2 regions of the Paenibacillus sp. OAS669 genome follow, and region 2 is predicted to be linked to the other one. Evidence: a T-box and tRNA genes for the amino acid it is inferred to sense, from the RefSeq annotation. Region 2 holds a T-box; the other holds one or more tRNA genes.

Region 1 (3,245 bases), on a different contig from region 2:
ATGACGCGCCTGATACCCGGTATACGATTCAAGTCTTGGATATCTTGAAACAATATAATGTCAAAGCGACATTTTTTGTAGTCGGGCGGCTTGCCGAAAAGCACCCATCCGTTGTTAAGCGAATGCATAGGGAAGGCCATGTTATTGGCAACCATACCTATAATCATGCTTTATTAACCAAGCTAACGGACGAACAATTTCAAAATCAAATAGCCAAAACGCAAAAAGTCGTTAAGAATGCCGTCGGCTACACGCCGAGACTCATCCGCCCTCCTTACGGAGAAATAACCGAAAGCCAATTGCTGTGGGCATCCAATCATCATTATAAAATCGTGAACTGGAATGTCGACTCCCGTGATTGGAAGCAGCTGAGCCAGGCCGAGGTGACAGCCAACGTTTTAAATCATGCCGGGGCCGGATCCATTATTTTGCAGCATTCCGGTGGCGGGCCTAACCAGAATCTCTCTGGTACCGTCGCAGCGCTTCCGACGATCATCGAATCCCTTCAATCCAAGGGGTATCGATTAGTTACACTGCCAGAGCTGCTTAAAGTATCCAAACAGCTGTAATCCATCACTTTGCACATAAAAAACAGCCTTCAGACTCCTATAAGGAAACTGAAGGCTTTTATTATAAGCTTAAGACCAGCGGGAACGGCTACTTACGATCGTCCAGCAGCTTTTGCTGTGCCATACGTATCATCTCTTTCACCATGGAACCTCCTATACGGCCGCCAATCTTGCCCGCCTGCTCCGTCGTTAAACGTCCGTTACCACCATCCGAAAGAGGAATGCCCAATGTTTTGGCCACCTCATATTTAACCTCTTCCGGCTTATTCATATTCACCGGGAAGCCTTCCCTACGCATGACTTCGCCTTTAAATTGCTCCATTCCTTGGGAAGCCTGAGGAACCAATAACCTGTTGTTGCTCCTTCTTCTTGCCATATCGCTTCTCCTTTCTGTTGTTGGTATGTATAGAATAAGCCTAAACAAGCGGTACTATACTTACATAAAATAAAGATCAGCCGCCAACAATAAATAAGCCTGGATTAATGCGTCAAGGAGGAGAAAGCTGACATGAGCCATCTATCAGAAATTATTGATAACCATACGAACCTGGACGGGTTATTCGCTATTATCAAGCATTATGGCGTTAGTGCTGAATTTGTTACGGATGCCCTTGTCCAACGTTTCGAGCAAATTCAAAAGGAAGATAGTAGCGCGGCGAATACGGAAGAGGAGAAAGCATACTGCGAGGAAATTCTAGACTCCTTGAATCAGTACTTTGCACGTCTGTGAAGATGGATGAATTGCATTGAAGCTATCTCGTATTTTAAAAATATAAAAAGACCATCAGATACAATATCTAATGGTCTTTTTATATGCCGGTGAAGGGACTCGAACCCCCACGGTTTCCCTCACGATTTTGAGTCGCGCGCGTCTGCCAATTCCGCCACACCGGCTAGTATGGCGTGCCCTGAGAGATTCGAACTCCCGACCTTTTGATTCGTAGTCAAACGCTCTATCCAGCTGAGCTAAGGGCACATATATGAAATTATAACTGGTGCCGAAGACCAGACTTGAACTGGTACGGTAGTCACCTACCGCAGGATTTTAAGTCCTGTGCGTCTGCCGATTCCGCCACTCCGGCGTAAAAGAATGGAGGCGCCACCCAGACTCGAACTGGGGGTAAAGCTTTTGCAGAGCTCTGCCTTACCACTTGGCTATGGCGCCTCATTATGGAGCGGAAGACGGGAATCGAACCCGCGACCCTCGCCTTGGCAAGGCGATGCTCTACCGCTGAGCCACTTCCGCATATAAGAAACTGGGGATCTAGGATTCGAACCTAGGCATGACGGAGTCAAAGTCCGTTGCCTTACCGCTTGGCTAATCCCCAATACTGTAATAATGGGGCGATCGATGGGACTTGAACCCACGAGTGCTGGAGCCACAATCCAGTGCGTTAACCCCTTCGCCACGACCGCCATGATATGAAATTGGCAGGGGCAGCAGGAATCGAACCCACACCAAAGGTTTTGGAGACCTTTGTTCTACCTTTAAACTATGCCCCTATGAAAATGGTGGAGGCTGATGGATTCGAACCACCGAACTCAATGAGAACAGATTTACAGTCTGCTGCGTTTGGCCACTTCGCTAAGCCTCCATATTCAATTGCTTGCTTCTTGATGAAGCAATGGTGCCGTCGAGAGGACTTGAACCCCCAACCTACTGATTACAAGTCAGTTGCTCTACCAATTGAGCTACAACGGCATATTAATTACTTACATGGTGGCTCGGGACGGAATCGAACCGCCGACACGAGGATTTTCAGTCCTCTGCTCTACCGACTGAGCTACCGAGCCTCGATATTACATTGAATATGAATGGCGGAGCCGACGGGATTCGAACCCGCGGTCTCCTGCGTGACAGGCAGGCATGTTAGGCCTCTACACCACGGCTCCACACTAGGTATTTTTTGGTTGCGGGGGCAGGATTTGAACCTGCGGCCTTCGGGTTATGAGCCCGACGAGCTACCGGGCTGCTCCACCCCGCGTCGTTAGTTACATATGGTGGAGGCTGACGGGATCGAACCGCCGACCCTCTGCTTGTAAGGCAGATGCTCTCCCAGCTGAGCTAAGCCTCCATATGTATGAGTTATATTGGTGACCCGTAGGGGATTCGAACCCCTGTTACCTCCGTGAAAGGGAGGTGTCTTAACCCCTTGACCAACGGGCCTTACTGCTACGGAGAGAGAGGGATTCGAACCCTCGAGACGCTTGTGACGCCTACACGATTTCCAATCGTGCTCCTTCGGCCAACTCGGACACCTCTCCATATGGCTCCCCGAACAGGACTCGAACCTGTGACAACTCGATTAACAGTCGAGTGCTCTACCAACTGAGCTATCAGGGAATAATGTTACTTCAGAGTATCAAATTGCACCCTGAAAACTAGATACGAAATGCATGCGTATTGTTGAGCAATTTGTGTTTCGGGGCTCCCCGCAAAGTAATCGGCATAAGCTACAACGCTTTGCTTCACTTTGTGGGGACTCTAGGTTAAGCCCTCGACCGATTAGTATTCGTCAGCTCCACACGTTGCCGTGCTTCCACCCCGAACCTATCTACCTCGTCGTCTTCAAGGGGTCTTACATACTGGGAAATCTCATCTTGAGGGGGGCTTCACGCTTAGATGCTTTCAGCGCTTATCCCGTCCGTACGTAGCTATCCAGCCGTGCTCCTGGC
Region 2 (3,245 bases):
GAATAGACATAGAACTCTCTCCTTTGAATTCCTATACAACGAAGAACCCCCTTCCAATGAAAGGGGGCTAATGTCGATTCGACGGTTTCCTTCCCTCTCATCTATCGAGGCAGTCATCGCCTCGCAGGAATTTGCACCGTGCTTGCCGTTGACAAGCCGGTTGCCGCGGGTTCATCGGGCCAGTCCCTCCGCCGAACTCTGGATAAGAGAAGTGTTCAATTGCAGGTTTGATTATAATCCCATCGATCTATATTTGGCAATCATTTGAAATACTGGATACCCATCGCCTCACGGACCTCCAGCATCGTTTCCTTAGCTACAGCCCGCGCCTTCGCCGTTCCCGCCATCAGCATCTCATCTATGAAGCCCGGCTTGGCGGCCGCCTGCTGCCTGCGCTCCTGAATCGGCTCCAAGAGCTCGTTCATCGCAGAAATGATCAGCTTCTTGCAATCGGCGCAGCCGATGCGGCCCTTGGAGCAGCTCTCGCGGATCTCCTCCTTGCCCTCCGGACGGAATGCGGCATGATAGCCATACATCGGGCAAATCTCCGGATGCCCCGGGTCCTGCTTGTGGATGCGGCTAGGGTCGGTTTTCGCCTTCTTGATCTTGTCCGTCAGCTCCTCCTTCGACGAATCGAGATAGATCGCGTTGCCAAGACTCTTGCTCATCTTGCTGTTTCCGTCCAAGCCATCCAACCGCTCCCCTACGAGGGCTCTCGGCTCGACAAGCACCGGGGCGTACAAATCGTTAAAGCGCCGTACAATTTTGCGCGTCTGCTCGATGTGCGGGATTTGGTCTTCGCCGACAGGAATTAATGTCGCTTTGCAAAACGCGATATCCGCCGACTGGCTGACCGGATAACCCAGAAAGCCGTAATACATATCCTTGTACCCGCGTTCGTTCGCCTCCGTCTTAATCGTGGGATTATGCCGCAGCGAGTTGACTGTGACGAACATCGAGAAATAGACGGTCAGCTCGGCGATTTCCGGAATCATCGATTGAACGAACAGGGTCGCCTTCTCCGGATCAATGCCTACGGCGAGATAATCCATCGCTACATTCCTCAGGTTGTCTCGGATCAGCTGCGGGTTGTCAAAATGCGTCGTCAATGCCTGCACATCCGCAAGCAAAATAAAGGTTTCATATTGATGCTGCAGCTCCACCCGATTTTTCAAGCTTCCGACGTAATGGCCAAGGTGCAGCTTGCCGGTAATGCGATCTCCTGTTAATACACGTTCTTTCATGGAACATCCTCCTCAAAGTTACATAATGGTAGTTGTTTAATAATTGATCGTTACTGCGCCACCACCAGCCGTCTTCCATGGCCATCACCCCCTTTAAAAAATATAGATGAACCGGCATAGCATCGATGCTGCCCGTTTCTGAAACAGTGAGAACAACAAAAAAACTTCGTCCTAAAAAGGACGAAGTTGAATTCGCGGTACCACCTTCATTAGCCTGCCTCTAAGCAGACTCGCTCTACAGGTACGGAGGCGCAGCAGCCCTTTTTCGAGAGCTCTTCCTCGATACCCTGTCTCTTGTAACGGTGAGACATCCGCTTCACCTACCGGCCGTAAGCCTTCAGATCCGCACTCCGAAGCCCATTCAACGCTGCACCGACACGGATTCGCACCACCCATCCGCTCTCTGAAGTCTTTAGCTTCGTCTACTCTTCTTCATCATCGTGAACTATTCATTTGATCCAGTATAGCACACTCGATTTGTAAAATCATTACAAATATTCGCCAGCTACCCTTTCAGGATGCTCTCGATAGCGGCAAGCTCCTCTTCGCTGAAGCTCAGGTTGCTTAAGCCCGCCACCGCATCTTCAATCTGGCTCACCTTGCTCGCGCCGATCAATGCGGAGGTCACTCGACCACCCCTCAATACCCACGCAATAGCCATTTGCGACAGCTTTTGCCCGCGCTGCTTAGCCAGCTCGTCAAGACGACGGACTTTGCCCAGCATTTCATCCGTTAATTCCTCCGGCTTGAGGAATACGCTGGAGCCTGCGGCACGGGAATCCTGCGGAATGCCGTTCAAATAGCGGTCCGTCAAGATGCCTTTGAACAGAGGCGAATACGCGATGCTGCCAACTCCTTGCTCCTCCAGCACATCCAGCAGGCCGTCCTCGACCCAGCGATCCAGCATGGAATATCTAGGCTGATGGATGACCACCGGAGTTCCCATGCTCTTCAGAATCGCGATTGCTTCCTTCGCACGGTCCGCCCTGTAATTGGAGATCCCGACATACAGCGCCTTCCCTTGACGCACCAGCAGATCCAGCGCTCCCATCGTCTCTTCCAACGGCGTGTTGGCATCCGGACGGTGATGATAGAAGATATCGACATAATCCAGATTCATCCGCTTCAAGCTTTGATCAAGACTGGACACGATGTATTTTTTCGATCCGAAATCTCCGTAAGGTCCAGGCCACATGTGGTAGCCCGCTTTAGTGGAAATAATCATTTCATCGCGGTAACCGGCAAAGTCGGCCTGCAGCATTTTGCCGAAGTTTTCCTCCGCGCTTCCCGGCGGCGGCCCGTAGTTGTTCGCCAGGTCAAAGTGCGTGATGCCCAGGTCGAACGCACGTCGTACCATAGCTCTGCCGTTCTCGTAAGAATCGTGGCCTCCGAAGTTATGCCAAAGACCCAGGGATACGGCCGGAAGCATGAGTCCGGATGTGCCGCATCGGTTGTATACCATCGTATCGTATCTTTCATTGCTAGGGATATAGCTCATTGTTTCTCCTCCTTGAGAGTTCTATGAGAAATGCTTGTTCCTTGATCGTGGGACTCCTTAACCGCAGGATATCCTATCTTGTGTCAAAAAAACTCATCGTTCACAGCCTGTCTGACGAAGAGACAGCTCCCTTCATACAATCGTCCAGCCTACTTCCATTCTATATCGGGGGACAAGCATTCCATATGTCAGCATGAGTTCTTTATATGGTATAATGTCTCACAGTAAACATCGTACCTTACGACGGAGGCTGCATATGGGCTATCACGACTACAGATTTCATTCCGACCACTCGATCCGCACTATAGAATTAAAACTTTTTTATTCCGGATTCGAGCACTGCTCGCCGGGGCACTCCTGGGGACCGGCGCTGAAGGACCATTACAAAATATTGTATGTACATAGCGGCCAAGGCATTTACCGTGCCGGTGACCATACCTACCGTTTGGGCTCGGGAGACGTCTTCCTGCTGACTCCTGATGCCGTAGCCTACTACCGCGCCG

What was found. A T-box is a leader RNA that pairs with one kind of tRNA and senses whether it is charged. The one in region 2 lies ahead of trpS (tryptophan--tRNA ligase), so its partner is inferred to be a tRNA-Trp.
Region 1: it encodes a tRNA-Trp, which carries the amino acid that the T-box ahead of trpS (tryptophan--tRNA ligase) is inferred to sense. The anticodon was not compared.

The regions. Positions count from the first base shown of each region.
Region 1 covers NZ_JADBDR010000003.1:489-3,733, reverse strand. The annotation lists gene GGC63_RS08015 (polysaccharide deacetylase family protein) at 1-569, shown strand, start outside; gene GGC63_RS08010 (alpha/beta-type small acid-soluble spore protein) at 658-945, opposite strand; gene GGC63_RS08005 (hypothetical protein) at 1,078-1,299, shown strand; tRNA gene GGC63_RS08000 (tRNA-Leu) at 1,384-1,463, opposite strand; tRNA gene GGC63_RS07995 (tRNA-Arg) at 1,469-1,545, opposite strand; tRNA gene GGC63_RS07990 (tRNA-Leu) at 1,563-1,651, opposite strand; tRNA gene GGC63_RS07985 (tRNA-Cys) at 1,661-1,734, opposite strand; tRNA gene GGC63_RS07980 (tRNA-Gly) at 1,741-1,815, opposite strand; tRNA gene GGC63_RS07975 (tRNA-Gln) at 1,826-1,897, opposite strand; tRNA gene GGC63_RS07970 (tRNA-His) at 1,910-1,985, opposite strand; tRNA gene GGC63_RS07965 (tRNA-Trp) at 1,999-2,072, opposite strand; tRNA gene GGC63_RS07960 (tRNA-Tyr) at 2,080-2,164, opposite strand; tRNA gene GGC63_RS07955 (tRNA-Thr) at 2,196-2,271, opposite strand; tRNA gene GGC63_RS07950 (tRNA-Phe) at 2,288-2,363, opposite strand; tRNA gene GGC63_RS07945 (tRNA-Asp) at 2,386-2,462, opposite strand; tRNA gene GGC63_RS07940 (tRNA-Met) at 2,478-2,554, opposite strand; tRNA gene GGC63_RS07935 (tRNA-Val) at 2,569-2,644, opposite strand; tRNA gene GGC63_RS07930 (tRNA-Glu) at 2,662-2,736, opposite strand; tRNA gene GGC63_RS07925 (tRNA-Ser) at 2,746-2,834, opposite strand; tRNA gene GGC63_RS07920 (tRNA-Asn) at 2,838-2,913, opposite strand; partial or broken rRNA gene GGC63_RS07915 (23S ribosomal RNA) at 3,056-3,245, opposite strand, start outside.
Region 2 covers NZ_JADBDR010000007.1:147,819-151,063, forward strand. The annotation lists gene GGC63_RS17120 (NUDIX domain-containing protein) at 1-10, opposite strand, end outside; SAM riboswitch class I at 95-209, opposite strand; gene trpS (tryptophan--tRNA ligase) at 261-1,244, opposite strand; T-box leader at 1,418-1,692, opposite strand; gene mgrA (L-glyceraldehyde 3-phosphate reductase) at 1,750-2,742, opposite strand; gene GGC63_RS17135 (AraC family transcriptional regulator) at 2,999-3,245, shown strand, end outside.